Regions from separate parts of the Nocardioides jiangxiensis genome, predicted to be linked through region 1. Evidence: predicted binding sites of a transcription regulator. Region 1 holds the regulator's gene; the other holds the start of a gene.
What was found. The regulator HrcA, encoded in region 1, represses chaperone genes, less so after heat shock. The targets are predictions, from matches to a motif close to TTGGCACTCGNNNNNNNCGAGTGCCAA.
Positions count from the first base shown of each region.

Region 1 (15,843 bases):
CCGAGCTTGACCCCCTGCACGCCCGCGTCCGCGAACGCCGCGAGCTCCTCGGGGCTGATCCCGCCCTCGGGGCCGACCACGACCACGATGGAGCCGCTGGCCGGCACGTCGAGCGAGGAGAACGACTCCGGGCCCTCCTCGTGGAGCACCACGGCCAGGTCCGCCTCGCGGATCAGGCCGACGACCTGGGCCGTCGTCGCCATCGGCGGCACGAGGGGAAACCACGAGCGACGCGCCTGCTTGGCTGCCTCCCGCGCCGTCGAGACCCACTTGCCGTGCGACTTCACGGCGCGCTCGCCTCGCCACACGGCGACGGAGCGCGAGGCCGCCCACGGCACGATCTCGGCGGCGCCGATCTCGGTCAGCACCTCGACGGCGAGCTCGCCGCGGTCGCCCTTCGGGATCGCCTGCACGACCGTGAAGCGTGGCGAGGCGGGCTCCTCACGGGCAACCGAGTCGACCGCCACGACGAAGACGCGCTTGCCGGTCGACTCGACGGCGCCGGTCACGGAGACGCCCGAGCCGTCCGTGAGGACGACCTGCTCCCCGACGGCCAGCCGGCGTACGGCGACCGCGTGATGCGCCTCGTCGCCGGTGACCTCGACGAGCGAGCCCTCGACGACGCCCGTGAGCGTGGGGACGAGGTGGACCGGCAGCGACATCTCTGGGGCCCCGGTCAGTGCTGCGAGAACGCGTCGCGCAGGCGGTTGAAGACGGACTTGTGCGCCGGCCGCAGCGAGCCCTCGACCGCCTCCTCGCCACGGAGCTTGGCCAGCTCCTTCAGGAGCTCCTCCTGCCGGGCGTCGAGCTTCGTCGGGGTCTCGACGACGACGGTCACGACCAGGTCGCCGCGCGTCTGCGTGCGCAGGCCGGGCACGCCCAGACCGCGCAGCGTGGTCGTGCTGCCGGACTGCGTGCCGGCCGCGATGTCGAGGTCGAAGGACTGGTCGCCCTCGGTGCCGAGATCGGACTCCAGCGTCGGCAGCGTGAGCACGGTGCCGAGCGCTGCGGCGGTCATCGGCACGGAGACCGTCGCGTGCAGGTCGGTGCCGTTGCGACGGAAGACGGCGTGCGGCGCGACGTGGATCTCGACGTACAGGTCGCCGGCGGGGCCGCCGCCCGGGCCGACCTCGCCCTGCTCGGAGAGCTGGACGCGGGTGCCGTTGTCGACACCGGCCGGGATCTTCACGGTCAGCGAGCGCCGGGCCCGGACGCGTCCGTCGCCGGCACACTCGCGGCACGGGTCGGGGATGATCGTGCCGAATCCCTTGCAGGCCGCACAGGGACGCAGGGTGCGGATCTCACCGAGGAACGAGCGCTGGACGTGGGCCACCTCGCCGCCGCCGTGGCAGGTCTCGCAGGTGACCGGCTTCGAGCCGGGCGCGGCGCCGTCGCCGTTGCACGCCGTGCAGCGGACCGCGGTGTCGACCTTGAGCTCGCGGGTCACGCCGAACGCCGCCTCGGCGAGCTGCACCTCGAGCCGGATCAGCGCGTCCTGGCCCCGGCGTACGCGCGGTCGGGGACCGCGGCCGCCGGTCGAGCCCTGCTGGCCCGCGCCGCCACCGAAGAAGGCGTCCATGATGTCGGTGAACGAGAAGCCCTGGCCCGCGCCGCCGAAGCCGCCACCGAACGGGTCGCCACCACGGTCGTACGCCGCGCGCTTCTGCGGGTCGCTCAGCACCTCGTAGGCGTGGGAGACCGTCTTGAAGGTCTCCTGCGCGTCGGGGTCGGGGTTGACGTCGGGGTGGTACTGCCGGGCAAGACGGCGGTAGGCCTTCTTGATGGCGTCCGCATCCGCGTCGCGGGAGACGCCGAGGAGCTCGTAGAAGTCCTGGCTCACGTGATGTTCCTTCAGTGTCGGGTCAGGGCTGCTCGTCGAGCAGGCGGGAGATGTAGCGGGCGACGGCACGGACCGAGGCCATCGTGCCGGGGTAGTCCATGCGGGTCGGACCGACGATGCCGAGGCTGGCGATCGCCTGGTCCTGCGGGCCGTAGCCCGCCGCGACGACGCTGGTGCCGGAGAGCTCCTGCACCGGACCCTCGTGGCCGATGCGGACGGTGACCAGGTCGGAGGAGGCCTCGCCGAGCAGCTTGAGCAGCACGACGTGCTCCTCGAGCGCCTCGAGCATCGGCCGGACGGCGGTGTCGAAGGACGCGCCGAAACGGGCCAGGTTGGCGGTGCCGCCGACGGCGACGCGCTCGTCGGAGCGGTGGTCGGACATCGCCTCGGCGAGCACCTGGACCACCGTCTCGACCGAGGACCGCACCTCCGGCGCGACCACGTCGGGTACGCCGGAGAGGCCGGCGACCGCGTCGGCTATGCGCTCGCCGACGGTGGCGTGGAGGAGCCGGCTGCGCAGGTCGGCGAGGTCCTGCTCGGCGAGCTCGCCGGGGAGCTCGACCAGGCGCTGCTCCACCCGGCCGGTGGAGAGGATGAGGACCAGGAGCAGGCGGGTCGGCGCGAGGGCCACGACCTCGACGTGCCGGACCGTGCTCGAGCTGAGCGTCGGGTACTGCACGACGGCGACCTGGCGGGTCAGCTGCGCGAGCAGGCGCACCGAGCGCTGCACCATGTCGTCGAGGTCGACGGCTCCGTCGAGGAAGGTCGAGATCGCCCGCTTCTCCGCGACGCTCATCGGCTTGACGGTGGAGAGCCGGTCGACGAAGAGCCGGTAGCCGGCATCCGTCGGCACCCGACCGGCGCTGGTGTGCGGCTGGGTGATGTACCCCTCCTCCTCCAGCGCAGCCATGTCGTTGCGGACCGTTGCCGGCGAGACACCCAGCGAGTGCCGCTCGACGAGCGCCTTCGAGCCGACCGGCTCCTCGGTCGCGACGTAGTCCTCGACGATGGCACGCAGCACTGCGAGCCTGCGCTCCTCGAGCATGCGTCCTCCTCGCCGACGTCTGACCGGATCTGGCACTCCGAACGGTTGAGTGCCAAGACTACCCGGGACGCACCAGAGTTCGCCGGTGACGAGCGCGACACCCCGTGTGTCGGTGCCCGCGCCAGGCGCCGGCGCTCGGCAGACTTGTGCGGTGAGCTTCGATCGATACGGCACGGATGTCCTCAACGACGACTGGCGCAAGCCGAAGAACGGTCGTGCCGTCGAGATCTCGGCCGACCTCGGGCTGGTCATCGAGGAGGTCATGACGGACTGGTGCGGCGAGATCGTCGCCGTCGACCGCGACCTGCGGACCGTGACGCTGGAGGACCGCCGCAACAAGCGGCGTACCTTCCCGCTGGGGCCGGGCTTCCTGCTCGAGGGCCGCCCGGTCATCCTCGCTCCGCCGATCACGCAGAAGGGCCCCGAGCTCCCCACGCGTACGGCGTCCGGCTCCATCGCCGTGCACGGCACCAAGGCGCGCGTGGCGCGGGCCAGCCGGATCTTCGTCGAGGGCCGCCACGACGCCGAGCTCGTCGAGAAGGTCTGGGGCGACGACCTGCGGATCGAGGGCGTCGTCGTGGAGTACCTCGACGGCATCGACGACCTCTCCGACCACCTCCGCGACTTCCAGCCCGGCCCCAACCGCCGGGTCGGCGTCCTGGTCGACCACCTCGTGCCCGGCTCCAAGGAGAGCCGCATCGCCCAGGCGGTCATGAAGGGGCCGCACGGCCGCGACGTGCTGATCGTCGGCCACCCGTTCATCGACATCTGGGCCGCGGTGAAGCCGGAACGGCTGGGCAAGAAGGCCTGGCCGGAGGTCCCGCGCCACCTCGAGTGGAAGAAGGGCGTGTGCCAGGCCTGGGGCTGGCCGCATCGCGACCAGGCCGACATCGCCCGCGCCTGGAAGCACATCCTGGGCGGCGTCCGCGGCTTCCAGGACCTCGACCCCGCCCTGCTGGGCCGGGTCGAGGAGCTGATCGACTTCGTCACCCAGCCCTGACCGGACTCAGTCGGGGTCGACCTCGTCGTGCACCTCGAACTCGACCTGCAGCACCTGGGTCTCCTCCGGCCCCGGCAGCTCCCGTGGCGGTGCGACCTCGCCGGTGAGGCGCTGGCGCACCCCCTCGGCGATCCGCGACGAGACGGACTCGATGCCGCGGTAGAGACGCTCTGCGGACTCGTCGTGGACCATCTGGGCGCGCATCCCGCGCTCGCGGGTGGCCGGGATCGCCTTGAGGAGCGCGAACGGGATCGATGCGAGCGCGCGGTGGCCGGCACGGGTCAGGGCGCTGCCGAAGACCACGGTCTCGGCGCCCACCTGGACGCCGTCGGCGATCCGCTCACGGGAGGCGAGGAAGGTCGCCCGCTCGACCGCCCAGGCGCGCTGACGGCGTACGGCGCGCTCGCCGCCGAGCAGGGCGCGGTCGGCGTCGCGGAACCAGAAGCAGGCGAGGGTCACCAGCGCGCCGCAGACGACGACCAGCACGACCGCGCTAGCGAGCAGCATGGACACGCACCTCGGCCTCGAGGCCCTCGGCCGCCATCTCGGTCACCAGCTCGCGTGCCGCCTGCTCGAGGACGATCCTGCGCAACCGCTCGGGCGCCATCGCGGCGACGACGCCGGCGACCTTGTTGCGCGAGAGCGCCACGTCGAGAGGGTTGAGGATCTCCACGACGAGGAGCCGCCGGGTGCCGGCGCCGAGGGCGGCCTCGAGATCAGCCGGGAGCGGCGGCGCGGGCTCGAGCGCCTCGACCTGGTCGGTGAGCGCCTCGGCCCGTGCCTTGAGGCCGTTGAGCTGCCACAGCAGCAGCGCGCAGGCGCCGGCCAGCAGGAGGGCCACCACGAGCGCGAGCACGGCGAGGACAGCAGTCATGGGGGAAGCGTAGGCCGCCGACGGCGCTCAGGGCAGGAGGTCGCGCACGACGGCGTCGGCGAGCAGGCGACCGCGTGTCGTCAGCACCAGGTGCGTGCCGTCGAGCGAGGCCTCCTCGAGCAGTCCGTCCGCCACGAGGGCCGGCACCGCCGCTGCGCCCTCGGCGTCCAGCACGTCGCGCGGGAGGCCCTCGGCGAGGCGCAGCTCGAGCAGGACCCGCTCGACCCGCTGGTCCTCCGGCGCGAGCACCTCACGCCCGTGCGCCGGGCTCTCCCCCGCGCCGAGCCGCTGCGCGTAGGCGCTCGGGTGCTTGACGTTCCACCAGCGGACGCCGCCGACGTGGCTGTGGGCGCCGGGGCCGACACCCCACCAGTCGGCGCCCTTCCAGTAGAGGAGGTTGTGCCGGCACGCCGAACCCTGGCGAGCCCAGTTGGAGACCTCGTACCAGTCGAGGCCGTCACCGGCGAGCAGCCCGTCGGCCAGCAGGTACTTGTCGGCGAGGTCGTCGTCGTCCGGCATCGGCAGCTCACCGCGGCGCACCTGGCGCGCGAGCGCAGTGCCGTCCTCGACGATCAGGGCGTAGGCACTCACGTGGTCGGGACCGCAGGAGAGCGCCGCGCGCACGGAGGTCTCCCAGTCGGCGACCGACTCCCCCGGCGTGCCGTAGATCAGGTCGAGGCTGACCTGGTCGAAGCCAGCCTCCCGAGCCCACTCCACCGCCCGTGGCACCCGCTCCGGGTCGTGGGTCCGGTCCAGCACCTGGAGCACCGACGGCACGGCGGACTGCATGCCGAAGCTGAGCCGCGTGTAGCCCGCCTCACGCAGCTCGGTCAAGTAGGCGAGGTCGACGCTGTCGGGGTTGGCCTCGGTCGTCACCTCGACGTCGGCCGCGAGGCCGAACTCGTCGCCGATCGCCCGGAGCATCCGGCCCAGGTCCCGCGCCGGCAGCAGCGTCGGCGTACCTCCGCCGAGGAAGACGGTCTCGACCCGTCGGTCGACATCACCGAGCACGCGGCGCGCCAGGGCGACCTCCCGCACCGCCGTGTCGGCGTACGACGACTGTGAGGCGCCACCGCCCAGCTCCTGAGCCGTGTAGGTGTTGAAGTCGCAGTAGCCGCACCGCACCCGGCAGAACGGCACGTGGACGTAGAAGGCGAAGGGCCTCTGCTCCTGGCCGGCGAGCGCCGTCGGCGGGAGGGCGCCGTCAGCGGGCGCAGGCTCGCCGTCAGGCAGGGTCGAGGGACTCACGGCTCCATCCTCCCAGCCCCCGGCGGGTCGTCCGCGCGAGCCCTGTCCATTGCTAGGGCTCACCCGGACGACCGCAGCCTGTGGAGGGCTGAATGCGACCCCGGGTCCTCACGTCAGACCCTCACACCATGAGTTCTGTCAGGAGGCCGCGGCCGGACCGGGAAACGCAGCCCGGAGAGTGGCGTGCTGCGGCGGCGTCGCAAGACGGACTGCTGACGCGATCACAGTTGAGCAGGCTCGGATACGACGAACGACATGTCCGTCACCGGTTGCGCAGCGAGCGCTGGCAACTGATCACGCCGATCGTCGTCGCAACCTTCACGGGCGTCGTGTCCCGTCAACAGCTGATGTGGGCAGGCGTGCTTCATGGCGGGCCACACGCCGTGCTGGGCGGCATCACGGCACTGGAGGTTCACGGCATCAAGAGCTGGAGCCGGCCCGAGATCACGGTGGTCATTCCAAAGTCGAAGACCGTCGAGCCGCTCGACGGTGTGAAGTACGTCGAGACCCGACGCGACTTCAGCGGCGCCCACGCGCCCTGGCTCGCCACACCCGCGTCGTTGCGCGAGTGGATCGACCTGATGCAGCCGCTGCGGCGGACGCACCAGTTCCGGCGCGCGCTGGACGACTTCGAGGGCGGCAGCCAGTCGCTCGCCGAGCGCGACTTCCTGCGCATCTGCCGATGCTTCCACCTGCCACCGCCCGACCGGCAGACCAAGCGCCGCGACGCGTCCGGGCACTGGCGCTACATCGACGCAGAGTGGCATCTGCCCGACGGCACGATCGTGATGCTCGAGATCGACGGCGGCTTTCACATGGACATCGAGCACTGGCAGGACGACATGGAGCGCTCTCGGGCCCTCGCCCGCCCGGGTGTCATCCAGCTCCGTTGCACCACCTTGGAACTGCGCGAGGCGCCGGAGATCCTGGTACAGGACCTCCGACGCCTCGGAGTTGACAGGTTGTCCGTGTGAGCCCTAGCCATTGCTAGGGCTCACACGGACGACCCAGGCGGGCCGCAGGATCAGCCCTGGTAGAGGGAGTCGATGAGCTCCTTGTTGTTGGTCTCGACGACCTTGCGCTTGACCTTGAGCGACGGGGTCAGCTCGCCGCCCTCGATCGAGAAGTCCCGGTCGAGGATGACGAACTTCTTGATCGTCTCCCAGCGGTTCAGGCGGCCGTTGAGCTCGTCGACGTAGCCCTGGACCATCTTCTGGCAGGCGTCGGAGGTGACGATCTCGGCGTAGGACTTGCCGGCCAGGCCGTGCTCCTTGGCCCAGTCGGCGATCAGGTCGGGGTCGAGCGTGATCAGCGCCGAGACGAAGTTGCGCTCGTTGCCGTGGACCAGCATGTTCGCGACGAACGGGCAGATCGCCTTGAACTGGGACTCGATCGACGACGGGGCGACGTACTTGCCGCCGGAGGTCTTGAACAGGTCCTTCTTGCGGTCGGTGATCCGCAGGTGGCCGTCGGCGTCGAGCTCGCCGATGTCACCGGTGTGCAGCCAGCCGTCGACCAGCGTCTCGGCGGTCGCGTCGGGGAGGTTGTGGTAGCCCTCCATGACGTTGGGGCCCTTGATCAGGACCTCGCCGTCAGCCGCGATGCGGACCTCGGAGCCCGGGAACGGGATGCCGACGGTGCCGATCTTGTTCTGCTCGGGGTGGTTGACGAAGGCACCGGCCGAGGTCTCGGTCAGGCCGTAGCCCTCGAGGATCACCAGGCCCGCGGCGTTGAACCACTCGGCGATCTCGCGGTTGAGAGCAGCCGAGCCGGAGATGAAGAACTTGATCCGGCCGCCGAAGCGCGCGCGGACCTTGCTGAAGACCAGCTTGTCGAAGAGCGCGAACTTGAGCTTGAGCGGCAGCGGGATCGGCTTGCCTGCGGCCTGGAGCTTCTTGACCTCGAGGCCAGTGGCGAAGGCCTTGTCGAAGATGCCCTTCTTGCCCTCGGACTCGACCATCGTGATGATCCGGCCGTAGGCCTTCTCGAAGATGCGCGGCGCGGCGCCCATGAAGGTCGGCTGGATGACGGCGAGGTTGTCGACGATCTTGTCGACGCGACCGTCGATGGCGGTGGCGAAGCCACAGGCGAGCTGCGTCGAGAGAAGCACCTTGCCGAACGAGTGGGCCATCGGCAGCCAGAGGAACTGGAGGTCGTCCTCGCCGAGGATGCCCTGCGACTTGATCGCCTCGCCCTCGAAGACCCACGACTTGTGGCGCAGGCGGACGCCCTTCGGCTTGCCGGTGGTGCCCGAGGTGTAGATGAGGGTCGCGAGCTGGTCGGCCGGGATGGCGGCCGCGTGGTCGTCGATGACGGTCGGGTGCTTGGCGAGGTACTCCTCACCGAGACGCTCCAGGTCGGCGAGGGTGAGGACGCCCTCCGACGCGGTGCCGGTCAGGGTGACGATGGTGCCCAGCTCGGGCATGTCCCCGCGGTGCTCGTTGACCTTGGCGATCTGTCCCTCGTCCTCGGCGAACAGGAGGCGGCTGCCGGAGTCGGCGAGGATGTACGCCGTGTCCTCGCCGCCCGTGGACGGGTAGACGGTGGTGGTCGCGGCACCGGCGCACATGATCGCCAGGTCGGCGAGGATCCACTCGTAGCGGGTGCCGGACAGGATGCCGACCCGCTGCTCGGGCTCGATGCCCAGGGAGATCAGGCCCGCGGCGAGCTTGCGCACGCGGTCACCCGCCTCGGCCCAGGTCACCGACTCCCAGCCGTCGCCGGCAGGGAAGCGGAACGCCTCGCGGGGACCGGACTGCTTCACCCGGTCGAGGAACTGGATGGCCACGTTGGCCGGCATGGTGTCCAGGAAGGACGCATCGCGGTTGATCGGCATGCGCGCAGCGTACTCCCGGGTAACCGCCTACGCCGTGTAGACGTCGACCTTGGACCGCACCGACGTGGCCAACCCCTCGATCACGGCGAGGTCGGGAAGCAGGGCGGGGTCGGTGGTGAGCGCGCGGAACATGTGGCTGACGGTGATGCCGTGGTCCGGGCGGTGCACGACCTCGATCGCGTCACCGGCGGCGATCTCCCCCTCCTCGAGCACCCGGAGGTACGGCCCGGGGATCGCCGCCTGCGTGAACCGCTTCACCCAGCCGCGGTCGGGGCCGCCTGCCTCGGCGATCCGGAGCTGGAAGGTGTTGCACGGGATGCGCACCTTGGCGATCTCGAGGAGCGCGCCGCCGATGCGCCACCGCTCCCCCACCAGTGCGGCGTTGACGTCGATGCCGAGGGTGGTCAGGTTCTCCCCGAACCAGCCGTCGGGCAGCTGGAGACCGAGCTCGCGCTGCCACGCGTGGAGGTCCTCGCGTGCATACGCGTAGACGGCCATGTCCACACCGCCGTGGACGTCGGGACTGCCCACGGCGTCGCCGACGAGGCCGAGCCTGGTCGCCAGGGTCGGGCCCGCGACGGGCGTCTTGCCGATCGCCGTGCGGGCCTCGCGGGTACCGCTCGTGGCGCGCGGCTGACCGACGTTGACCGAGAGGACGGAGGCGCTGGGTCGGAAGGGGATGGTCACAGGTTGATCATGCCGGTAGAACTGCCACATGACCGCTGCGCAGTGGCTCCCCGACCCGACCGGCAAGCACGAGCTCCGTTACTGGAGCGGCCACTCCTGGACCGAGCACGTCGCCAACGACGGCGTCCAGGCGACGGACCCGCTGCCCTCGGCCGAGATGCCGACGCCCGCGGAGCCACGCGAGGAGCACGCCCCGACGGGCGGCGGCCACGGCCGTGGCGGCATCACCGGCGACCTCGTCGACGGCCGCTTCAGCGAGACGTCGTCCGTCACCCCCGGCCCCTCGCTGCAGAACGCGAAGCTGCTCCGGGTCCGGGTCGCCGAGCCGTTCATGGCCCGCCAGGGCTCGATGGTCGCCTACCAGGGTGGGGTGACCTTCGCCTACCAGGGCGGTGGCGCCGCCCGCTTCCTGAAGAAGGCGCTGACCGGCGAGGGCCTCTCGCTCATGCGCGTCGAGGGCCACGGCGACGTCTTCCTCGCCGACGAGGCCAAGAAGATCCACATCCTCCAGCTCGACGACAGCGGGATCTCCATCAACGGCGACAACGTGCTCGCCTTCTCCGCCCAGCTCCAGTGGAACGTCGAGCGGGTCAAGGGCGGTTCCATGGTCGCCGGCGGTCTCTTCAACACCACGCTGCGCGGCACCGGCTGGGTGGCGATCACCACCGATGGCGACCCCGTCGTCCTCGACGCCGCTGAGGCGCCGACCTTCGCGGACGCCAACGCCCTGGTCGCGTGGTCCATCGACCTGCAGACCGCGCTCCGCTCGACGGCGACCGCCGGCGCGCTCATCGGCCGGGGGTCGGGCGAGGCGTTCCAGGTGGCGTTCAGCGGGCGCGGCTTCGTCATCGTCCAGCCGTCGGAGGGGCCGACCGTCCCGCCGCACAGCCACGGCTGAAAGATTTCTCGCCGGGCCTGTCGGATCCGGCATACGCCGCTCGTGGAGTGGATGACCGGGCGGGACGGACCCGCCCCTCGAGGACAAGGATCTGATTGCGATGACGCTCTACATGCTCTCCGTGCACCACGACGGGACCGCCGACTTCGAGTCGAAGACGATGGAGGAGCTGCAGCCCGTGTTCGAGGCGGTCGACCGGTTCAACTCCGAGCTGCAGGAGTCGGGTGCGTGGGTCTTCGCAGGCGGCCTCGAGCCGATCGAGTCGGCGACCACGGTCGACAACACGAAGGGCCAGGCACTGGTGGTCGACGGCCCCTTCTCGGAGTCGAAGGAGTTCCTCGGCGGCTTCTGGGTGATCAAGGCGGCCGACCTCGACGAGGCGCTCGCCTGGGCCCAGAAGGGCTCGGCCGCCTGCGAGGGCAAGGTCGAGGTCCGGCCGTTCCAGGGCGACACCGAGTCGCTCTGACCGGCGCGTCGTGTCCCCCGCCGACCTGAGCGACGTACTCCGTGGCGTCTTCCGGGAGGAGCACGGTCGCGTCGTCGCCACGCTCGCCCGCCGCCTCGGCGACCTCGACCTCGCGGAGGACGCGACGGCCGAGGCGCTGCTGGTGGCGGTCGAGCGGTGGCCGGTCGACGGCGTACCTCCCAACCCGGGCGCGTGGCTGACCACCGTCGCGGGCAACAAGGCGCTCGACCGGATCCGGCGGGAGGGCAGGCGCGACGCGAAGGAAGCGGAGGCCTCCCTCATGGCATCACAGCTGACCCCGGACCCCGCACCCGATGCGGGTCCGATCGAGGACGACCGGCTGCGGCTGCTCTTCACCTGCTGCCACCCGGCGCTGGCTCCGGAGAACCGGGTCGCCCTCACCCTGCGCATGCTCGGCGGGCTGACGGTCGCCGAGATCGCACACGCCTTCCTCGTGCCCGAGCGCACGATGGAGCAGCGGATCACGCGCGCCAAGGCGAAGATCCGGCAGGCGCACATCCCCTACCGCGTGCCGGGGGCAGCGGACCTCCCGGCGCGGGTGTCCGGCGTGCTGGCGGCGCTCTACCTCGTCTTCAACGAGGGCTACCTCTCCTCCGGCATGGTCTCGCGTACGGCGGGAGCCTCGGCGCCTGCACCGGTGGCGGTGCGGTCGGAGCTCTGCGACGAGGCGATCCGGCTGGCACGGCTGGTGACCCGGCTGCTGCCGGACTCCCCCGAGCCGCTCGGCCTCCTCGCGCTGATGCTGCTGACGCAGGCGCGGGCGGCGGCACGCGTCGTCGACGGCGAGCTGGTCACGCTGGACGCCCAGGACCGGACGTTGTGGGACGCCCGGCTGATCGACGAGGGGCATGCGCTGGTACGTCGGTGCCTCGCGATCGGGCGTCCGGGCCCGTACCAGCTGCAGGCGGCCATCCAGGCCGTGCACTGCGACGCGGTCGACGTGTCGATGACGGACTGGTCGCAGGTCGTCGCGCTCTACGACCAGCTGCGGCTCGTGGCGCCGTCCCCCGTGGTCGAGCTCAACCGCGCCGTCGCGGTGGCGGAGCTGGCAGGGGCATCCGTGGGCCTCGACCTGGTCACGCCGCTGGCCGACGTCCTCGACGGCTACCACGCCTTCCACGCCACTCGCGCCGACCTGCTGCAACGGCTGGGCCGCGCCGACGAGGCGCGCGAGGCCTACGACCGTGCGATCGCGTGCGCCGGCAACCCGGCCGAGGTCGCCTGGCTGGCCCGTCGCCGTGACCACCTCTGACCTGCGAGGCTGCGCCCATGTCTGTCGTACGTGACGTCACCGGCCTCGTGGTCGGAGGCGCGCTGGGCAAGGCCTCCGCCGTGGCGGTACGCCGGATCGCACCCGGCTCGTCGACGCGTCTGCTCACGCTGGCACTCGTGCCCGTCGCCCTGGTCTACCCCGTCGCACGCCGCTCGGCGACGGGCTCGGGAGGAGCGGTGGTCCGCGAGGCGGGCGGCGTGCTCGCGATGGCGGCCGTCGTCGCAGCAGCCCGGCGGACCACGCGTCCCGAGCTCGTGACCGCGGCCGGATGGCTGGCCCACGCCGGCTTCGATGCGGTCCACGACCCGGGTCACGGGTCCCGCCTCCCGGACTGGTACCCGGCGTTCTGTGCCGGGTACGACGCGGGGGTCGCTGCAGATCTGCTCCGTCGGTACTGAGGGCTCGGCAAGACGCGGTGCCAGCCGGCCCCGCTCGTGGCTCGGTCTGGACCAGTGACGACGAACATCGGGAAGTTCGCCGTGTCGCCGAATAGTTGAAGATTGAATGGCATGATCCACACGAGGTGGAGATCGTCGCTGGCCAAGGGAGGGTCGGGACGACTCCAAGGAGGTGGGTCGGAGGGCGCGCTCGCGCGCAGTCCGGCCGTCAAGACGCCCGTGTGGGCGGGAAGAGTGCTGGCGTGCGCCACCCCTCCCCGCGCGCACGCCAGCACGTCCGCCACCACGGGAGGCGAGCCGCTGGCAACGCCGGCGGCTCGGGAGGAGAAGCATGAAACGACACGTCGCAGCGATCGCCCTCGCATGTGCAACCACCGGTGCGTGCACAGGACCGACCCCGGATCCGCACACGGCACTGCCGACTGCTCCGGTCGTGCTGCCCACACCACAGGCACACCTGGAAGAGAGACTGGAGAGCGCGGTCGAGTCGGCTCTCGGCGCGGCGAAGCTGCTGACGGCCGACCGCACTCCGGTCCAGGCGACCCAGACGCGCATCCGGGCCGGCGCAGGCCCGGGCTGGACCTCCGCCGGGTTCCCGTCCACCGGCGTGGCAGCACAGCAGTACCTGACCCGCTACCAGCTCGCCGGGTCCTCGACCGGAGCGCTGTTCGCTGTGCTCCTGGAGCTCGAGGTGCCAGCCGGCGCGGACCTCTGTCAGGCCCCCTGGATCGACCCGGACTTCTCACGCCGACCGTGTGACCTGACCGACCTCCCGGGTGGCACTGACCTCCTGACGGTGGAGTACTCCAACATCCGGGAGACCTACCTGGTGGGCCCGCACGCGACACTCGCGATCACGACGATGCGACCCGACAGCACCGGCCGCATGCGCGGCGCTCCTCCCGTCGACAAGGACCAGCAGATCCAGCTCCTGCTCGACACGGCCCGAGCCCTCACCGCGGCAGGAGTCTGACCACCCGGTCCACGGCCACTCCCAGGACGGCGGTCCCGCCACCACTCCGCATCAGCACCGACGGCCTTCATGGCCGGCTGCGCGTGTGTCTCCCGCCGCATCGAGCCGGAGTCGGTGGACGAGCCGGAGCTCCACGGGCACAGTGTGGCCATGCGCTACCGCGACCAGCCCTCCGCCGAGGTCTCCCGCCGCCTCCCCTGCTCCCCCGAGGCCGCGTGGGCGGTGGTCACCGACATCGAGCTCCCCCTCGCGCACTCGCCCGAGCTGCGCAAGGTGCGGTGGATCGAGGGCGATGAGGTCGCTGTCGGCAACGTCTTCCGCGGCGACAACGAGAACGGCGGCCTCGGCGGCTGGAGAACCGACTCCGTCGTAGCGGAGGTCGAACCGGGACGCCGCTGGACGTGGGCGGTCCGCGGCCGGGGCGGTGTCATGGCGACGTGGGGCTTCGAGGTCGACCCGACCAGCGACGGAGGCTGCATCGTCCGTCAGTGGGGGCGGATGGGCCCGGACCCGTCGGGCCTGAGCATCTTCATCGCGCAGCACCCCGACAAGGAGTCGCGGATCATCGAGGGAAGGCTCCAGCAATGGCGCGAGGGCATGGAGGCCAACCTCGACGAGGTCGCCCGGCGTACGGCCTGAGTCAGTCGCGTGGCCTGTAGGCGTACCAGCCGCCAGCCCCTTCCGGGAACACGAAGCGTTCGGGGCGCGCCCGCACGGGCGGCAGCTCCTCGCGCACCGACTGCTCGAACTCTCCCTTCCAGAAGACGAGGAAGGTCTCGCCGTTCCGGGCCGATCCCATCAGCTCCCCGAACGCCGCGTTCTCCGGACCGACGCTCTCGAGGAATCCCGCCCACTCCGCGGGCGTGACGACGACGGTGAACCTCAGGCCCGGCTCGTCCTCGAGCGGGGCACAGGACACCTCGAAGCGATCCGGCGACGCTGCCTCCGTGACGAGACCCTCGCGGCCGAGCAGCTCCAGCAGCAGCGCCCGCTGCTCCTCAGCGCGAGCCGGTACGGCCCGACGGTCGGCCTGCCCGTCCTCCGACCTGCCGCTGTGACGCCTCCACGTCTCCCGTGCAGCGCGCTCGACCTCCCTAGCCACCCGCGGTGCGTACGCCGACGGGTCGGCGTACCCGGAGAGCTCGCGCCACCCGGCATCCAGGGAGACGCGGCCACGGTCCGCGATCTCCGGCTCGCCGTCGGGCCGGATGACGAAGTCGATCTCGAGCTCGCTGCCGTACTCGCCTCCGACGACGCGACCGCCCGTGACGACGACGTCGCGCCCGAATCCGCTGTAGCGATCGATGCCGTCGTCGGCCTGCCCGTAGGGGTCGTCCGGGCGGATGCCGGTCGGGTGCGGGTTGGTCAGGATCCGGATGAGCTCGGCGGCGTACGCGGGGTCATCCACACGTCCATCATCGCCAGGAGCGAGGACGGCGTCAGCCGATCCCGAGCACTGCCATCATCTGGGCGGCCATCTTGGACTCGCCGAGCGCGTTGGGGTGGACGATCACCGGGTTGGTGCCGAAGAGGGCGGGCTCCACCCACCGGACGCCGTACGGCTTGCAGGCGTCGTGTCCATCGGAGACCACGTTGAGGTTCACGTACGTCGTGCCGGTCGCGGCGGCGGCGCGGCGGATCGCGTCGTTGAGGTTCCACTGGATGTTGCGGATGTACGGGACGTCGCCCGTGGCGACCGGCATCTTGGTGTAGCAGCCGCCGGTGGCCGGCATGATCCACGGGTAGCCCATGATCGCGACACGGGCGTGGGGCGCCTTGGCGTGCACCGCGGCGAGCGCGTTGACCAGCGACGGGTACGTGACGTTGCGGATCGTCTCGACGAACGACGAGCCGTACCGGGTCTGGCACGGGTTGCCCTTGCCGAGCGTGGAGAGGCCGGCCGCGCCGCACTTCGTGATCACGTTGATGAACACGCCGCTGTCGTTGCCGCCGATGGTCATCGTGATCAGGTTCGTGTCGGTGCCCACGGCGTCGAGCTGCGGCGGGGTGTTGAGGTACTGCTTGCCGGCGAAGTCCTTGGTCTGCGCCGCGCCGCAGGTGACATCGGTGAAGGCGTAGCCGGTCCGGGCCGCGATCACGTGCGGGTAGTTCCTGGTGGAGCGGGCGCACTCCAGCGGAGCGGTCAGGTCCGGCGGGAACACGCCGGAGGCCGCGCTGTAGGAGTCGCCGAGGGCGACGTACCAGACCGTGGCCGCGTCCGCGGACAGCCCACCGGTGGGAACGACGGCGACCGCCGCAGCGGATGCCAGGCCGGCGACGACGG
Region 1 is NZ_JAUQTA010000001.1:448,265-464,107, forward strand. It holds gene Q5722_RS02270 (16S rRNA (uracil(1498)-N(3))-methyltransferase) at 1-662, opposite strand, end outside; gene dnaJ (molecular chaperone DnaJ) at 677-1,840, opposite strand; gene hrcA (heat-inducible transcriptional repressor HrcA) at 1,863-2,885, opposite strand; gene Q5722_RS02285 (DUF3097 domain-containing protein) at 3,037-3,885, shown strand; gene Q5722_RS02290 (hypothetical protein) at 3,892-4,392, opposite strand; gene Q5722_RS02295 (hypothetical protein) at 4,379-4,759, opposite strand; gene hemW (radical SAM family heme chaperone HemW) at 4,787-6,007, opposite strand; gene Q5722_RS02305 (putative endonuclease domain-containing protein) at 6,136-6,981, shown strand; gene Q5722_RS02310 (AMP-dependent synthetase/ligase) at 7,032-8,843, opposite strand; gene Q5722_RS02315 (MOSC domain-containing protein) at 8,871-9,530, opposite strand; gene Q5722_RS02320 (AIM24 family protein) at 9,559-10,428, shown strand; gene Q5722_RS02325 (YciI family protein) at 10,529-10,894, shown strand; gene Q5722_RS02330 (RNA polymerase sigma factor) at 10,905-12,167, shown strand; gene Q5722_RS02335 (hypothetical protein) at 12,185-12,586, shown strand; gene Q5722_RS02340 (hypothetical protein) at 12,918-13,559, shown strand; gene Q5722_RS02345 (SRPBCC family protein) at 13,710-14,198, shown strand; gene Q5722_RS02350 (hypothetical protein) at 14,200-14,967, opposite strand; gene Q5722_RS02355 (SGNH/GDSL hydrolase family protein) at 14,999-15,843, opposite strand, start outside.

Region 2 (15,843 bases), 580 kb from region 1:
GGCCGCGAAGGCAGCGGCGGTGAGCAGGGCGGCGAAGCCTCCGAACACGACCAGACCACCGACCAGGCTCAGTGGGTCACCGAAGACGCTCAGGTCCTGCTGACGGCCGAACGTGCCGTCGGGCAGCGCACCGAAGGTCTGCATGATCCTGCCGCCGGCGTTGAACGGCAGGAAGCGCATCACGTGCACGTAGTCCTTGTTGCCGGTGAAGGCGCTCACCATGACCCCGAACGCCTTGAAGAGCGTCTCGATGCCCATGGGCCACAGGAAGAGCATCACCAGGGCGAAGGTCTGGTGACGGACCAGGACGGTGAGCGACATGGCCACCCAGGTGACCAGGACGCTGTAGACGACATGCCGCACGACGGTGCTGAGGATGTCACCGGCGTCGTACTGCACGTCGAGGCCCGTGAAGAACACACCCGCCACGAGGAGCGACAGCAGGCAGCTGGTCACCACCAGCACACTCACCCAGAGGGCGACGACGGCGTACTTGGCGGTGAAGACGGCCCAGCGCTTCGGGACGGCGGTGAGGGTCGCGCGGATCATCCCGTGGCGGTACTCGTGGCCCCACCCGAGGATGCCGACGATCGCTGCGACGAAGGCGACCAGGTAGAACATCGGGTCCACGACCGAGAACTGGGTCATCGCGGCCTCGACGTAGAAGCGCGCCATGTCGCCGTCGAGCGTGCTCCCGTTGATCTGGTCGGCGTGGACGTTGACCCGGACGACGAGCGCAGCGATCGCGGTGAACCCGACGCCGACGGCGAGCACCCCGAAGGTCAGCCACCAGGTCGACCGGAGCGTGCGGAGGCGGGTCCACTCGTAGCGGAGTGCGGCGGTCATCGGGTGCCCTCCTGCGAGGCGGTCGGCGCGTGGGCGGTGTACTCGGCAGCGTTGCCGGTCATCTCGAGGAAGGCCTCCTCGAGGGTCGCGTGGTGCGTGGAGAGCTCGTGCACACGGATCCGGTTCTCGAAGGCGAGGTCGCCCACGGCGACCGCATCCAGCCCCGTCACGGCGAGCTCCGCGTCTCCGGTGCGCTGCACCGTGCCGACGCCGGCGAGCTCCGCACCGATGAGGGAGGCGAGCTCACCCGCCTGCGGGGTGCGCACCACGACGTGGTTGCGGACGCTCAGCCTGGTGAAGTCCCCGACCGGGCCGTTGGCGATCATCCGGCCCTTGCCGATGACCACGAGCTCGTCGGCCATCAGGGCCATCTCGGAGAGCAGGTGGCTGGAGACGAAGACCGAGCGTCCCTCTCCCGCGAGCGCCTTGAGCAGCTCACGCAGCCAGTGGATGCCCTGCGGGTCGAGGCCGTTGGCCGGCTCGTCGAGGATCAGCGTGTGCGGGTTGCCGAGGAGGGCCGCGGCCAGGCCCAGACGCTGGCCCATGCCCAGCGAGAACGTGCTCGGCTTCTTGCCGGCCACGTCGGAGAGGCCGACCAGGCCGAGCACCTCGTCGACGCGCTGCGCCGGGATCCGGTTGCTCGCGGCGAGCATCAGCAGGTGGTTGCGGGCCGTCCGGGTCGGGTGGAAGGGCTTCGCCTCGAGCAGCGCGCCGACCTCGCGCATCGGCTCCGCGTAGGCCGTGAAGGGCTTGCCGTCGAAGGTGCACGTGCCCGACCCGTTGTCGAGACCGAGCATCAGGCGCATCGTGGTGGACTTGCCGGCTCCGTTGGGGCCGAGGAAGCCGGTGACGGTGCCGGGCCGGACGTCGAAGGACAGCCCGGAGACGGCCGCCTTCCCGGCGTACGACTTGGCCAGGTTCCTGGCCTCGATCATGGCCACCAGCGGGCCCCCTTTCGCCAAAGGTTCCGGCCGCGCTGGCGACCGGTGGTCTCGGAGCAGTGTGGCGTGCGTTCCCAAGCAGGCGCTGAGAAACGCCGGGGCCGAGTAGTTTTGGGTCCAAATGACTGCCGCTCCCGCCCCGCGCTCGCTCGCCGACCAGCTGCGGCTGTGGTCCGAGGAGCGCCTCGCGCACCTCCTGCGGCTACGTCCCGACCTCGCGACGCCCCCGCCGCAGGACTCCACCCAGCTCGCCTCACGGGCGGCGACGCGTGCCTCCGCGCTCCGGGCGCTGGACCGGCTGACGCTGGCCGACCTCGCGGTGCTGCACGACCTCGTCGGGCGTGGCGCGACGCCGCGGGCCGACCTCGAGGGAGCTTCCGCCTCCGTGGCACGCCTCGAGGAGCTGGCCCTCGTCTGGGAGGGCTCCGACGGACTGCGTGCGGTGACGGTCGTCGCCGAGCTGCTCGCCCGGGCGACCGCGCCCACCGGCGCGGTGCCCGAGCCCGAGCTGGTCACCTCTGACCAGTCGCCCACGCTCGTGGCCCGCACGGCGGCCGGCGCGGCGTTCGACGTCGTACGACGGATCGAGGTGCTGCTCGACCACTGGGGCACGCATCCGCCGGGGGTCCTGCGCACGGGCGGCCTGGGGGTGCGCGACCTCAAGACCGCCGCCCTCCTCCTCCACGTCGACGAGCGCGAGGCGGCCCTGCTCGTCGACGTGGCAGCGTCGGCGTCCCTGCTCGCTCCCGGCTCCGTCGGCGAGACGGAGTGCTGGCTCCCCACCGACGCGTACGACGCGTGGTGCCGGCTCGAGGCGGCCGAGCGCTGGCAGCGGGTCGCCCGCGCGTGGCTGACCTCGGCACGGACGCCGGCGAAGGTCGGGGGCAAGGACGCCTCGGGCAAGGCCGTCAACGCCCTCGCGCCCGCGCTCGTCGACCCGCACCAGGTGGACACCCGCACCGTCGCGCTCCACCAGCTCGCGGAGCTCGGGCCGGCGACCGGGCTGGCGACCGGCACCGGCCTGCCCTCGCTGGTCGCGCGCGTCCGCTGGCTGCGCCCCCGCCGGCCTGCCGACCAGGCGAGCCTGGTCGCCGCCGCCGTCGAGGAGGCGACCGTGCTGGGGCTCGTCGGGATGGGCGTGCTGTCCCCCGCAGGCCGGGCCCTCCTCGCGGGCGACGACGCTGCTCCGGTGCTCGCTCCCCTGCTGCCGGAGCCGCTGGACCACGTGCTCGTGCAGGGCGACCTGACCGCCATCGCCCCCGGGCCGCTGCTGCCTGCCCTCGCCGCACGCCTCCAGCAGGTCGCCGACATCGAGTCGCGGGGCGGCGCGACGGTCTACCGGTTCGGGGCGGGGTCGATCCGCCGAGGGCTCGACGCGGGCTGGTCCGCGGCCGAGATCCACACGTTCCTCGCCTCGGTGTCGCGCACCCCGGTGCCCCAGCCGCTCACCTACCTCGTCGACGACACGGCCCGCACCTACGGCACCGTCCGGGTCGGCTACGCGGAGGCGTTCCTGCGCTCCGACGACGAGGCCGCGCTCGCCCACCTCGTCGCCGACCCGAAGGCCGCCTCGCTCGGCCTGCGGCTCCTCGCCCCGACGGTGGTCATCAGCACCGCGCCCATCGACGTCCTGCTCTCCCGGCTGCGCGAGCTCGGCCTGGCCCCCGTGGTCGAGGCATCCGATGGCAGCGTGCACGTCGCGCGGCCCGATGCGCTCCGGGCCCGTACCCCGAAGGCGGCCCCGTCCGGCCGCGACGCGGCCCGCGAGGCGGCGCAGGTGACCGCGGCGGTGGCAGCCGTCCGTGCGGGCGACCGGGTCGCCAGCTCGCGCGGGCGCGACGTCATCGCCAACACCCCTGCCGGGGCGCTGGCGGCCCTCCGCGCCGCGATCGAGGGCCGCACCAGCGTCGTCATCGAGTACCTCGACAACCACGGCACACGCTCCGAGCGGATCGTCGACCCGCGGCGGGTCGAGGGCGGCCAGCTGACGGCGTACGACCACCGGAGCGAGGACGAGCGCTCCTTCGCCGTCCACCGGATCGGCTCGGTGCGGCCCACCGACTGAGGTCGTCCGCCTGAGGCCTAGCCATAGCTAGGGCTCAGGCGGACGACCGTAGACTCGCGCGGTGAACGACGGCCCCCTCATCGTCCAGTCGGACAAGACCCTCCTGCTCGAGGTCGACCACCCGAAGGCCGCCGAGGCGCGGCGCGCGATCGCGCCGTTCGCGGAGCTCGAGCGCTCACCCGAGCACATCCACACCTACCGGCTGACCAACCTCGGCCTGTGGAACGCACGCGCCGCCGGTCACGACGCCGAGCAGGTGATCGACGCCCTGCTGGCGCACAGCCGCTACGCCGTGCCCCACGCGCTGCTGGTCGACGTCGCCGAGACCATGGCCCGCTACGGTCGCCTGGCCCTGGAGAAGCACGACGAGCACGGGCTGGTGCTCACCTCCACGGACCGCCCCGTGCTCGAGGAGGTGCTGCGCAGCAAGAAGGTCGCCGGCATGCTCGGTGCGCGGGTCTCCGACGACATGGTCGTCGTCCACGGCTCCGAGCGCGGCAACCTCAAGCAGGCGCTGCTCAAGCTCGGCTGGCCGGCCGAGGACTTCGCCGGGTACGTCGACGGTGAGGCGCACCCGATCGAGCTCGACCAGGACGGATGGGAGCTGCGTCCCTACCAGTCCGAGGCGGCGGAGTCGTTCTGGCACGGCGGCTCGGGCGTCGTCGTGCTGCCCTGCGGTGCCGGCAAGACGCTGGTCGGCGCCGCTGCGATGGCCCACGCGAAGGCCACCACGCTGATCCTCGTCACCAACACCGTCAGCGCACGGCAGTGGAAGGACGAGCTCGTGAAGCGCACGAGCCTGACCGAGGACGAGATCGGCGAGTACTCCGGCTCGGTCAAGGAGATCCGGCCCGTCACCATCGCGACGTACCAGGTGCTGACCCTGCGCCGGAAGGGCGCCTACCCCCACCTCGAGCTGCTCGACGCCCGCGACTGGGGCCTGATCGTCTACGACGAGGTGCACCTGCTCCCGGCGCCGATCTTCCGGATGACGGCCGACCTGCAGGCGCGCCGCCGCATCGGCCTCACCGCGACGCTCGTGCGCGAGGACGGGCGCGAGGGCGACGTCTTCTCGCTCATCGGGCCCAAGCGCTACGACGCCCCGTGGAAGGACATCGAGGCGCAGGGCTACATCGCGCCGGCTGACTGCGTCGAGGTACGCGTCACGCTGCCGCAGGGCGAACGCATCGCCTACGCGACGGCGGAGCCTGAGGAGCGCTACCGGCTCGCCGCGTGCACGCACCACAAGATCGACGTCGTCCGCCAGCTCGTCCGGCAGCACCAGGGACAGCCGACGCTGGTGATCGCGCAGTACCTCGACCAGATCGAGGAGCTCTCCCGTGCGCTCGGGAGCGCCGACGAACCCGCACCGACGATCACCGGCGAGACGACCGTGAAGGAGCGGCAGCGCCTCTTCGACGGGTTCCGTGCCGGTGAGATCGGGCTGCTCGTCGTCAGCAAGGTCGCGAACTTCTCGATCGACCTGCCGTCGGCCGAGGTCGCGATCCAGGTGTCGGGCTCCTACGGGTCGCGTCAGGAGGAGGCCCAGCGCCTCGGCCGCCTGCTGCGACCCGGCCGGGACGGCAAGGTCGCGCACTTCTACACGATCGTCAGCCGCGACACGGTCGACGCCGACTTCGCCCAGAACCGTCAGCGCTTCCTCGCCGAGCAGGGCTACGCCTACCGGATCGTCGACGCGGACGACCTCTGACGAGGTCCCCGGCCAGGCGGATTCGGGGGACGACACCACCGCAGCGCGGCTAGCCTCCGGCTGTGAAGCCCGCGTTCCGGCGTACCGCCGCCCTCGTCTGTGCCGCCGCACTGCTGCCGGTGGCGGGGTGCTCCCTCCCGCACGGCGCCCAGGCCGACCCGGGGCCGACGTTCCCGAAGGCATGGGACCCGAAGGTCCTTCCGTACGTCCACCTCGCCTCGAAGCTCCGCGACCTCGACTTCGAGCACCCGGTCGAGGTCGACTTCCAGACGCCCAAGGAGTTCGAGAAGGGGCTGAAGAGCGACAAGGGCGACCTCACCAAGGAGGACCTCGCGGACCTCCAGCACTGGACCGGGATGCTGCGTGCGCTGGGCCTGGTCCACGGCGACGTCGACCTCTTCGACGAGCAGGAGAAGCTGACGGCGGGCGGCACGCTGGCCTACTACTCCTTCGACGACCAGCTGATCCGGGTGCGCGGCACCCGGATCACCCCGGCGGTGAAGTCGACGCTGGTGCACGAGCTCGTGCACGTCCTCCAGGACCAGAACTTCGACGCCGGCGCTCACAGCCGCAAGCTGGAGAAGGCCGACGACAGCTCGGGCCTGGCCTATGACGCTCTCGTCGAGGGCGACGCCTCCCGCATCCAGACGAAGTACGCCGCGCAGCTCTCGCCGAAGGCACGTCGCGCGCTCCGGCGCGACCAGGCCCGCCAGAGCCACGGCGCCAGCGACTCGGTCGAGGGCGTGCCGGAGGTGCTGCGCACGATGATGGGCGCGCCGTACTCCCTCGGCGAGGCCCTCCTCGACGTCGCCACGCTCGACGGCGACGACGAGGTCGACAAGCTCTTCCGGAAGCCGCCGACCACCGAGGAGAACCTCGTCGACCCGTTCACCCTGACCTGGGACGGCCAGAAGGCGGTCCACGTCGCCAAGCCGAAGCTCCCCTCCGGCGCCAAGGAGTTCGACAGCAACACCTTCGAGTCGACCGGATGGCTCTTCACCCTCGCTGCACGCCTGCCGGTGCGCCGGGCACTGACGGCGACGGACGGCTGGGGCGGGGACCGGTACGTCGCGTACACGAACGCGAAGGGCACGACCTGCGTCGACATCAGCTACGTCGGCGACACCGCGCGCGACGCCGATGAGCTGGCCAGCACGCTCACCGCGTGGATCCGCAGGGGACCGAAGGGCGTCGCCTCCGTGACGCGCCAGGGCGACAAGGGGCTGCTGTTCTCCTCGTGTGATCCGGGCACCGCCGCGAAGGGCAGCGGCGAGCACTCGGACGAGGCGCTGAACATCGCCCTCTACCGCACCTACCTGACGCGCAGCCTGATCGAGGACCACTGGACCCACGACCGCGCCCGCTGCTTCGGCACCGCACTGGTCGAGAACTTCACCCGGGCCCAGATCGAGGAGCACAGCGTGGCGCCCGAGGTCGTCGCGAAGGTGCGGCGGCTGGCCCAGGGCTGCGCCGGCTGAGGCAGGCGGCTACGGGCCGCGCCCGGTCAGCGCTCGGTGTACTGGATGTGCGGGGAGTGCAGCGCGGCGACGTACACGCTGCGGGAGACGGCGATCGGCCGGTTGCGGTGGAGTGCCCGCCGGCTGACGTGGAGCACCGGGTCGCCCGGCTCCACGCCGAGCAGCGCGGCGTCGTCCTCCGTCGCGAGGGCGGCGGTGAAGACGTCCTCGGCCCAGGTCGGCCGGAGCGCCCGACGGTCCAGCACGGCGTACAGGCTCGGCGGCATGGCGGGCTGGAGGAAGCCGGGCAGCATGACCTCGTTGAGGTAGGTGTCCTCGACGCAGACGGCACTGCCGTCGGCACGGCGGATGCGACGCCAGTGGATCACCGGGTCGCCCGCGGTGAGACCGAGCGCCCGCGCGATGCCGGCGTTGGCCTTCTCCACCCGTGCCATGAGGGTGATCGAGTCGGTGTCGACGCCTCGACGGCGCATGTCCTCGGTGAAGCCCTGGATGCCGGTCGCCGGCAGGACGGGCTCCGCGACGAACGTGCCCCGGCCCGGACTGCGCTCCAGCAGGCCCTCGGCGACGAGGGCGTCGACGGCCTGGCGCACGGTCATGCGGGCGACGCCGAACTGCTGGACGAGCTCACGCTCCGACGGCACCGCCATGCCCGGATCGGCGTCGGCGAGCAAGGCACGCAGGTGGTCCCGCACCTGCACGTACTTCAACTTCGGCGTCTCCACGCGCTGCTCCCCCACCGTCGAAACCACGGCTCGATTCTGGATGAAATAGCAACCACTTGCGTTTGCCTTCGTCCCAAATGGCCCGTTTGGACTAGACGAAGCCCCGGGCCATCGAATCTCTGTTCGACAAACTGCTAGCCTGTCGCCATGAGCGTCGAGTTCCAGGGCGACCTCTTCGACCTCGCACCCGAGGCGTCGCTCGCCCGGCTGCGCGGATCGGTGGAGCGCACCATCCTCGGCGACGGCGCGTGGGTGGACGTGCGCCGGTCGTGGGTGCGTGGCGCCTCGGAGGTGTTCCGGTCGCTCGTGCGCGACGTCCCGTGGCGCGCCGAGCAGCGCGAGATGTACGACCGCGTCGTCGACGTCCCCCGCCTCGTCCACACCTACGCCGGCGACGACCGGCTGCCGCACCGGCTGCTGACGAGCGCGCGCCAGGCCCTGACCAACCACTACCTCCCCGAGCTGGGCGAGCCGTTCGTGACGGCCGGCTGCTGCTACTACCGTGACGGCCGCGACTCGGTGGCCTGGCACGGCGACCGCATCGGCCGCGGCGCCAGCGAGGACACCATGGTGGCGATCCTGTCGTTCGGGGATCCGCGCCGACTGCTGCTCCGCCCGGAGTCCGGCGGGGCGTCGATCGCCTTCACCATGGGACACGGCGACCTCCTCGTCATGGGCGGCTCGTGCCAGCGCACGTGGCAGCACGCCGTGCCCAAGGTGGCGGCCGCAGGCCCGCGCATCTCGGTGCAGTTCCGCCCGTCCGGCGTCAGCTGAGGCGGACAACGGCACCGAAAGGCGAAGGGCCCGGGAAGACACCCGGGCCCTTCTTCCCGCTTTCAGGGTGGAAGCCCCGTTCAGCGGAATACGACGATCCTCCCACGCCCCGCGCCGGAACCGAAATGCACGAAGGGCCCCGGCCGGAGCCGGGACCCTTCGGTCGCTCAGTGAGGCGATGGTCAGAAGTCCATGCCGCCCATGTCGCCACCAGCCGGCGCGGCGCCAGCCTTCTCCGGCTTGTCGGCGACGACAGCCTCGGTGGTGAGGAAGAGCGCCGCGATGGAGGCGGCGTTCTGCAGGGCCGAGCGGGTGACCTTGGCCGGGTCGATGATGCCGGCGGCCAGCAGGTCGACGTACTCGCCCGTGGCGGCGTTGAGGCCCTGGCCGGCGGGAAGGTTCGCGACCTTCTCCGCCACGACGCCACCCTCGAGGCCGGCGTTGATCGCGATCTGCTTGAGCGGGGCCGAGATGCCGACCTTGACGATGTTGGCACCGGTGGCCTCGTCGCCCTCGAGCTCCAGCTTCTCGAACGCGGTCGCGCCAGCCTGGACGAGCGCGACACCACCGCCGGGGAGGATGCCCTCCTCGACAGCAGCCTTGGCGTTGCGGACGGCGTCCTCGATGCGGTGCTTGCGCTCCTTGAGCTCGACCTCCGTGGCCGCGCCGACCTTGATGACGGCCACGCCGCCGGCCAGCTTGGCGAGGCGCTCCTGGAGCTTCTCGCGGTCGTAGTCGGAGTCCGACTTCTCGATCTCGGCGCGGATCTGGTTGACCCGACCCTCGATCTGCGCAGCGTCGCCGGCACCCTCGACGATGGTGGTCTCGTCCTTGGTGATGACGACCTTGCGGGCCTGGCCGAGCAGCTCGAGACCGGTCGACTCGAGCTTGAGGCCGACCTCCTCGGAGATGACCTGGCCGCCGGTCAGGATCGCGATGTCCTGGAGCATGGCCTTGCGGCGGTCACCGAAGCCCGGAGCCTTGACGGCGACGGACTTGAAGGTGCCGCGGATCTTGTTGACGACCAGGGTCGACAGCGCCTCGCCGTCCACGTCCTCGGCGAGGATGAGGAGCGGCTTGCCCGACTGCATGACCTTCTCGAGGATCGGCAGCAGGTCCTTGACGTTGGAGATCTTCTGGTTGGCGATGAGGACGTACGGGTCCTCGAGGACCGTCTCCATGCGCTCCGGGTCGGTCACGAAGTACGCCGAGATGTAGCCCTTGTCGAAGCGCATGCCCTCGGTGAGCTCCAGGTCGATGCCGAACGTGTTCGACTCCTCGACCGTGATGACGCCCTCCTTGCCGACCTTGTCCATCGCCTCGGCGATGGCGTCACCGACGGTGGCGTCGCCACCGGCGGAGATGGTCGCGGTCGCGGCGATCTCCTCGCGCGACTCGACCTCCTTGGCCTGCGCGAGCAGCTGCTCGGAGATGGCGGCGACGGCCGCCTCGATGCCGCGCTTGAGACCCATCGGGTTCGCACCGGCAGCAACGTTGCGGAGGCCCTCGCGGACCAGCGCCTGGGCGAGGACGGTGGCCGTCGTCGTGCCGTCACCGGCGACGTCGTCGGTCTTCTTCGCGACCTCCTTGACGAGCTCGGCACCGATCTTCTCGTACGGGTCCTCGAGCTCGATCTCCTTGGCGATCGAGACACCGTCGTTGGTGATCGTGGGGGCGCCCCACTTCTTCTCCAGGACGACGTTGCGGCCCTTGGGACCGAGGGTGACCTTGACCGCGTCGGCGAGGGTGTTCATACCCCGCTCGAGGCCGCGGCGGGCCTCCTCGTTGAAAGCAATCAGCTTCGCCATGACTCTGCGATTCCTTCGCCATGAGTTGGTGTGTGGGGACCTGGGCGGGCTGCCCGCGACGGACGATCCTCGAGACCCGCCGGACCCTTCCCGACGGACTCGCTGACCTCAGCTGGCGCCCGGTCTGCGTTGTCACTCTCCTGAGGAGAGTGCCAGCGTCATGTCTAGCACTCGACCCAAGCGAGTGCAAAGCCCCTGGACGCTGCTGACAGGCCGTCAGCCGCGGCTTAGGCTGCTCCTGGTCGGCTCGGCGGCTGCCTCACGACACCGTCCCGCAGCCCTGGAGCCCGCCATGACCGCCCGCCGTACGCCGTTCCGCGTCCTCGTCGCCACCGCTTCCGGCGCCCTCGGCTTCCTGCCGCTGGCGCTCACCAGCCCGGCCCACGCCGCCACCCTGTCGTGCAGCGCCAGCTCCGGCACGCTGACCGTCAACGCGGCGAACTACGCCTACGACCAGCGGTTCTCCGTCGAGGGCCCCTCGCACCACCTGTGGATCCACGACGGCTCGGGGGCGGTCAACGGCGACGAGTGCTCCGTCGACGTGCGGACGGTCAACACCATCGACGTGCAGTCGGACGCCTACGCGGACGACTGGGTCGTCGACCTCGGCTCCGACTGGACCGGCCTCGACGGGACGGACGCCCTGCTCAAGCTGCCCGTGAGCCAGTACGACACGGTGAAGCTCGACGGCACCTCGGCCGGCAGCCCGGTGAAGGTCGACTTCGTCGGCACCGGCACCCCCCTGCAGTTCACGACGGACAACGACCAGACGCCGGACATCCAGTTCGACAACCAGTGGGGCGCACTCCGCGCGGTCAAGGGAGGCAGCAGCACCGACACGATCGACCTGTCCGGCCTGCCGTTCCAGACCGCCACCATCAGCGTCCTCGGCAACGACGGCAGCGACGTGATCACCGGCTCCGACGGCTCCGACACCATCAGCGGCGGAGCCGGGAGCGACCAGCTCAGCGGCGGACCCGGCTCCGACACCGTGGATGGCAACGACGGCGATGACCAGCTCTACGGCGGAGGCGGCTGGGACGTGATCCACGACGGTGACGGCTCCGACGTCCTCGACGGCGACTGGGCCGACGGCGAGGACGGTTACGGCGACCAGATCGACGCCGTCTGGGACTTCGGCTACCCCGACCAGATCGGCGATGCGACGGCCAGCTACGACGAGGTGGTCTTCTACACGGAGGGGGCGCCGGTCACCGCCACCCTCGACGGCGTCCAGAACGACGGCGCTTTCGGCGAGGACAACCTCCTGGGAGCCGACTCGATCCAGACCTTCGCCGGGGACGACGTGATCGGCGGCGACGACTTCCACGCGATCGACACCGGAGCCGGCAACGACACCCTGACCCTGGGCCCGGCCTTCCACGGCATGCTCGACTGGCAGGCCGGCGACGGCACGGACACCCTCGACGCCTCGGCGTTCAACGGCTCCCTCCACGGCGCGTTCTACCCCGGCGGCTCGATGCTCATGACCGAGGGCGCAGCGCCCGGCAACATCGACGGCGGTGGCTGGGAGACCGTCAAGGGCGGCCTCCTCGGTGACGACCTCACCGTCGGATGCGCCTGCACGATGATCCCCGGGCAGGGCAACGACACGATCCGCTTCAGCGGCAGCATCAGCGGCGGCACGTACGTCGCCGGCCCGGCCGGGGACGGCGCGGACACGGTGACCGTCGACGACGGCATCTCGGGTGTGAAGGCCGACTACTCGATCCGGTCCGCAGCCGTCTCCCTCACCATCGACGGTGAGGCCAACGACGGTGCGACCGGCGAGGGCGACGACCTCGACTTCGGCATCACCGCGCTGGTCGGCGGCACCGGCAACGACACGCTCGCCGGCTCGACGTCCGCCGACACCCTCGACGGCTTCGCCGGCGACGACCGCCTGCTCGGCCGAGGTGGCAACGACCGGCTGATCGGCGACGTCGGCATCGACACCCTCGACGGTGGCTCGGGCAACGACGTCCTCCTGGGCCAGGACGGTGCCGACAAGCTGTACGGCCGCGACGGCGACGACGTGCTGCGCGGCGATGACAAGTACGGCACTGCAGGCAATGACACCCTCGACGGCGGGGCCGGCGACGACGACCTGTTCGGCTACGGCGGCAACGACACCTTCACCGAGGGGGCGGCAGCCAACGGGTCCGACCTCATCGCGGGCGGCGCCGGCGTCGACACGGCGTCGTACGCCGCGCGGACCGCCACCGTGACGCTGTCGCTCAACGGCGTGTACGACGACGGCGCCGCGGGCGAGGGAGACCGGATCGGCACCGACGTGGAGAACCTCACCGGAGGCAAGGGAGGCGACACCCTCACCGGCAACGATGCCGTGAACACGCTGACCGGCGGCGCCGGCAAGGACAAGCTCTACGGCAAGGGCGGCAACGACACCTTCCAGACGGTCGACAGCACCGCCGACACGCTCGACGGCGGGACCGGCACCGACCGTGCCCACCGCGACTCGATCGACACGACGACCTCGGTGGAGCAGCGCTTCTAGACCATCAGCGCACCAGCGGCACGTGGTGCCCGAACGGCACCTCCACCTCTCCCCCGAAGGCAGCCACGACGCTCGGCAGCATCGCCTTCGCCGTACGCCGATAGCCCAGCGAGGAGGGATGGAAGCGGTCGACGCTGAACATCTCGTCGGGGTTGGTGACGAAGAAGGGGCCGGCCACCTGGGCGAGGTCGACGACCCGCGCGCCCAGTGCCAGCGCCGCCTCGCGCTGTGCCGACGCCAGCTGGCGCGACGCGATCGACCCCAGCGTGCGCAGCGGCTGGGGCACGGCGCGCAGCATGCCGAGGTCGGGGCACGTGCCGACGACCACCTCGGCCCCGAGTCCCTGGAGCGTGCGGATCGCGTCCTCCAGGTGGGCGACGCTCGCGGCGGTGGCGTGGCGGTGCGTGATGTCGTTGCCGCCGACGACGATCACCGCGACGTCCGGCCGGCATCCCTCTGGGAGCCGGCCGATCTGCTCCATGAGCTCGCTGCTGTGGTTGCCGACGCGCGCCACGGTGGTCAGTCGGACCGACCGCTTGATCCGCTTGGCGGCGCCCTTGGCCAGGCGCGCGCCGAGGGTCTCGGAGGGAAGGTCGGCCCCGAGGCCGGCGGCCAGCGAGTCGCCGAGCATCACCAGGTCGACAGCGTCCCCGAAGCGCTTGCGGTAGACCTTGTCGGCCTTCGGCGCCTTCTCACCCAGGGGCTTGCCGATGACACCGCGGGCGATGTCCGCCTGCCGGTGGAGCAGCTCCCGCCCGCCGTAGGTCAGGCCCCCGACGGCGGCACCCACCGCTCCGATGACCACGCCTGCCCCGATCCAGCCCTCGCGCCTCATGCGGCCAGTTGTGCCACAGGCGCGTGAACCGGAGCCCAACCCGCCATGGACGCGAACGGAAGGGTCCTGCGCGACCTCAGTGCTTGGTCCAGCGCTCCGTCTGGGTCAGGTAGAGCAGGTAACCGAGGGCCGGGAGCACGATCACGGCAGCGAGCGCCACCGCCACGGTCAGCGCGGTCAGTGTCGCCGGTGCACCCGCCGCGTCGGCGAAGGTCACCTGGTCGACCAGCATCCAGGGGTACTGCGCCACGCCCCAGCCGAGCACGACGGTCGCGACCGCCGCGACCGCGGTGAAGCGGGCCAGCGCGTAGCGGCGGCGGGCGATCAGGACGAGGGTCGCGACGCCGGTCACCGCCGAGAGCAGCACCAGCGGGAGGGCACGGCCCGAGAGACCGTCGTAGAGCGTGGGGGCGTCGTGCATGAGGGGGACCAGGCCGGCGAAGACGACCAGACCGGTCACCATGCCGACGCCGAGCGTGCGGATCCGGAGCACCTCGGCCAGGTCGGCCTGCTCCGCCCGCGCCGCGTCGGCGACCAGGAAGGACCCGGCGAGGAACGCGCAGGTCCCGCCGGCGACGAGACCGCCCACGACCCCCGTCGGGTTCAGCCAGCTCGTGAGGAGGTCGCCGTGGCCCTCCGCGGGCACGCGCCCGGACGCGATCGCGCCTGCCGCGGCCCCGAGGAAGAACGGCGTCACCAGCGAGGACAGGGCGAACACGATGCCGAACACGCGCGCCTGGCCCAGGGTGCTGGCGTACTTGCGGAAGGCGAAGCTCGCGCCGCGGAGCACGATGCCCAGCAGGCCGAGCATCAGGGGCAGCCACAGCGTCGTCATCGCAGCAGCGAAGGCCGACGGGAACGCCGTCCACCAGGTCACCAGCACGAAGATCAGCCAGACGTGGTTGGCCTCCCAGACCGGACCGATGCTGTGGTCGACCAGGGTGCGCAGCCGCGCTCCGCGACGCGCTCCACCGGCGGTGAGGTCGAAGAAGCCCGAACCGAAGTCGGCGCCGCCGAACACGGCGTACGCGAGGACTCCGGTGAAGAGGGCCGCGGCGACGACGGTCTCGATGCCCATCAGTGCGCCTCCACCTCGTCGAGATGGGCCGGACCGTACGGCGAGGGCAGGTCCGTCTCGCCCTCCCGCCAGCGTCGCGCCATGCCCCGCAGGACGACGTACGCCGCAGCCGTCAGGCCGGCGTAGAGGGTCGCCACCCCGGCGAGCGAGAACCACAGCCACGGGTTGTCCGTCGCCGCCTCGGAGGTCCGCATCACGCCGTAGACGATCCAGGGCTGACGGCCGACCTCGGTCGCTATCCAGCCGAGCTCCATCGTGAGGATCGCGAGCGGGCCGGAGAGGGCCATGAACCGGAGGAACCAGCGCTTCTCGAGGAGGTCGCGCCCACCGAGCACCGGGAGACGCCGCCAGCGGAGCAGCCAGTAGCCGGCGACGCTGGCCGCCAGCAGCGAGCCGAACGCGACCATGAGCTGGAAGGACCAGCGCGTCATGTTCACCGGCGGACGGTCCGCTTCGGGCACCGTGTCGAGGCCGGGCACCGGCTTGTCGAAGGAGTTGCGGGCGATCAGCGAGCCGATCGCAGGGATCTCGAGGTCGCCGTGCACCTCGCCGTCGGACCCGAGCCAGCCACCGATCCGGAGCGGCGCAGGCGCCTCCTCGGTCGTGGTCGCGAGCTCGAACGCAGCCAGCTTGGCCGGCTGGGCCTCCGCCAGGCGGAGGCCGAGGACGTGCCCGACCAGCGGCTGCGCCAGCGCGAAGACCGTCGCGAAGACGAACGGCACCATGAACCCGAGGCGGTGGTGCGCGTCGCGCCGGCCACGCAGCATCCCGACGGCGTAGACACCCGCGACCGTGAAGCCGACGACCACGAACGCCGCCACCCACATGTGGGCGAACATCAGGTACACGCCGTCGTTGAACATCGCCGCCCACGGTCGTACGTCGACGACGTCTCCCGCGGCGTTGATGCGGAACCCGGCCGGGTTGTTCATCCAGGCGTTGACCGCCAGCACGCAGAAGGTGCCGACCACGCCAGCCACCGCCATCGGCACCAACGTCAGGAGGTGCACGCGCGCGGGAAGGCGCCCCCACCCGTAGAGGTAGATGCCCATGAAGATCGCCTC
Region 2 is NZ_JAUQTA010000001.1:1,030,432-1,046,274, forward strand. It holds gene Q5722_RS05125 (DUF2705 family protein) at 1-846, opposite strand, end outside; gene Q5722_RS05130 (ATP-binding cassette domain-containing protein) at 843-1,781, opposite strand; gene Q5722_RS05135 (helicase-associated domain-containing protein) at 1,909-3,852, shown strand; gene Q5722_RS05140 (DNA repair helicase XPB) at 3,914-5,563, shown strand; gene Q5722_RS05145 (hypothetical protein) at 5,626-7,041, shown strand; gene Q5722_RS05150 (GntR family transcriptional regulator) at 7,068-7,793, opposite strand; gene Q5722_RS05155 (alpha-ketoglutarate-dependent dioxygenase AlkB) at 7,914-8,540, shown strand; gene groL (chaperonin GroEL) at 8,723-10,348, opposite strand; gene Q5722_RS05165 (calcium-binding protein) at 10,641-12,866, shown strand; gene Q5722_RS05170 (SGNH/GDSL hydrolase family protein) at 12,871-13,701, opposite strand; gene Q5722_RS05175 (cytochrome d ubiquinol oxidase subunit II) at 13,778-14,779, opposite strand; gene Q5722_RS05180 (cytochrome ubiquinol oxidase subunit I) at 14,779-15,843, opposite strand, start outside.
Region 2: groL (chaperonin GroEL) is a predicted target of HrcA. The motif match lies at 10,513-10,539, and genes of this name have one in related genera.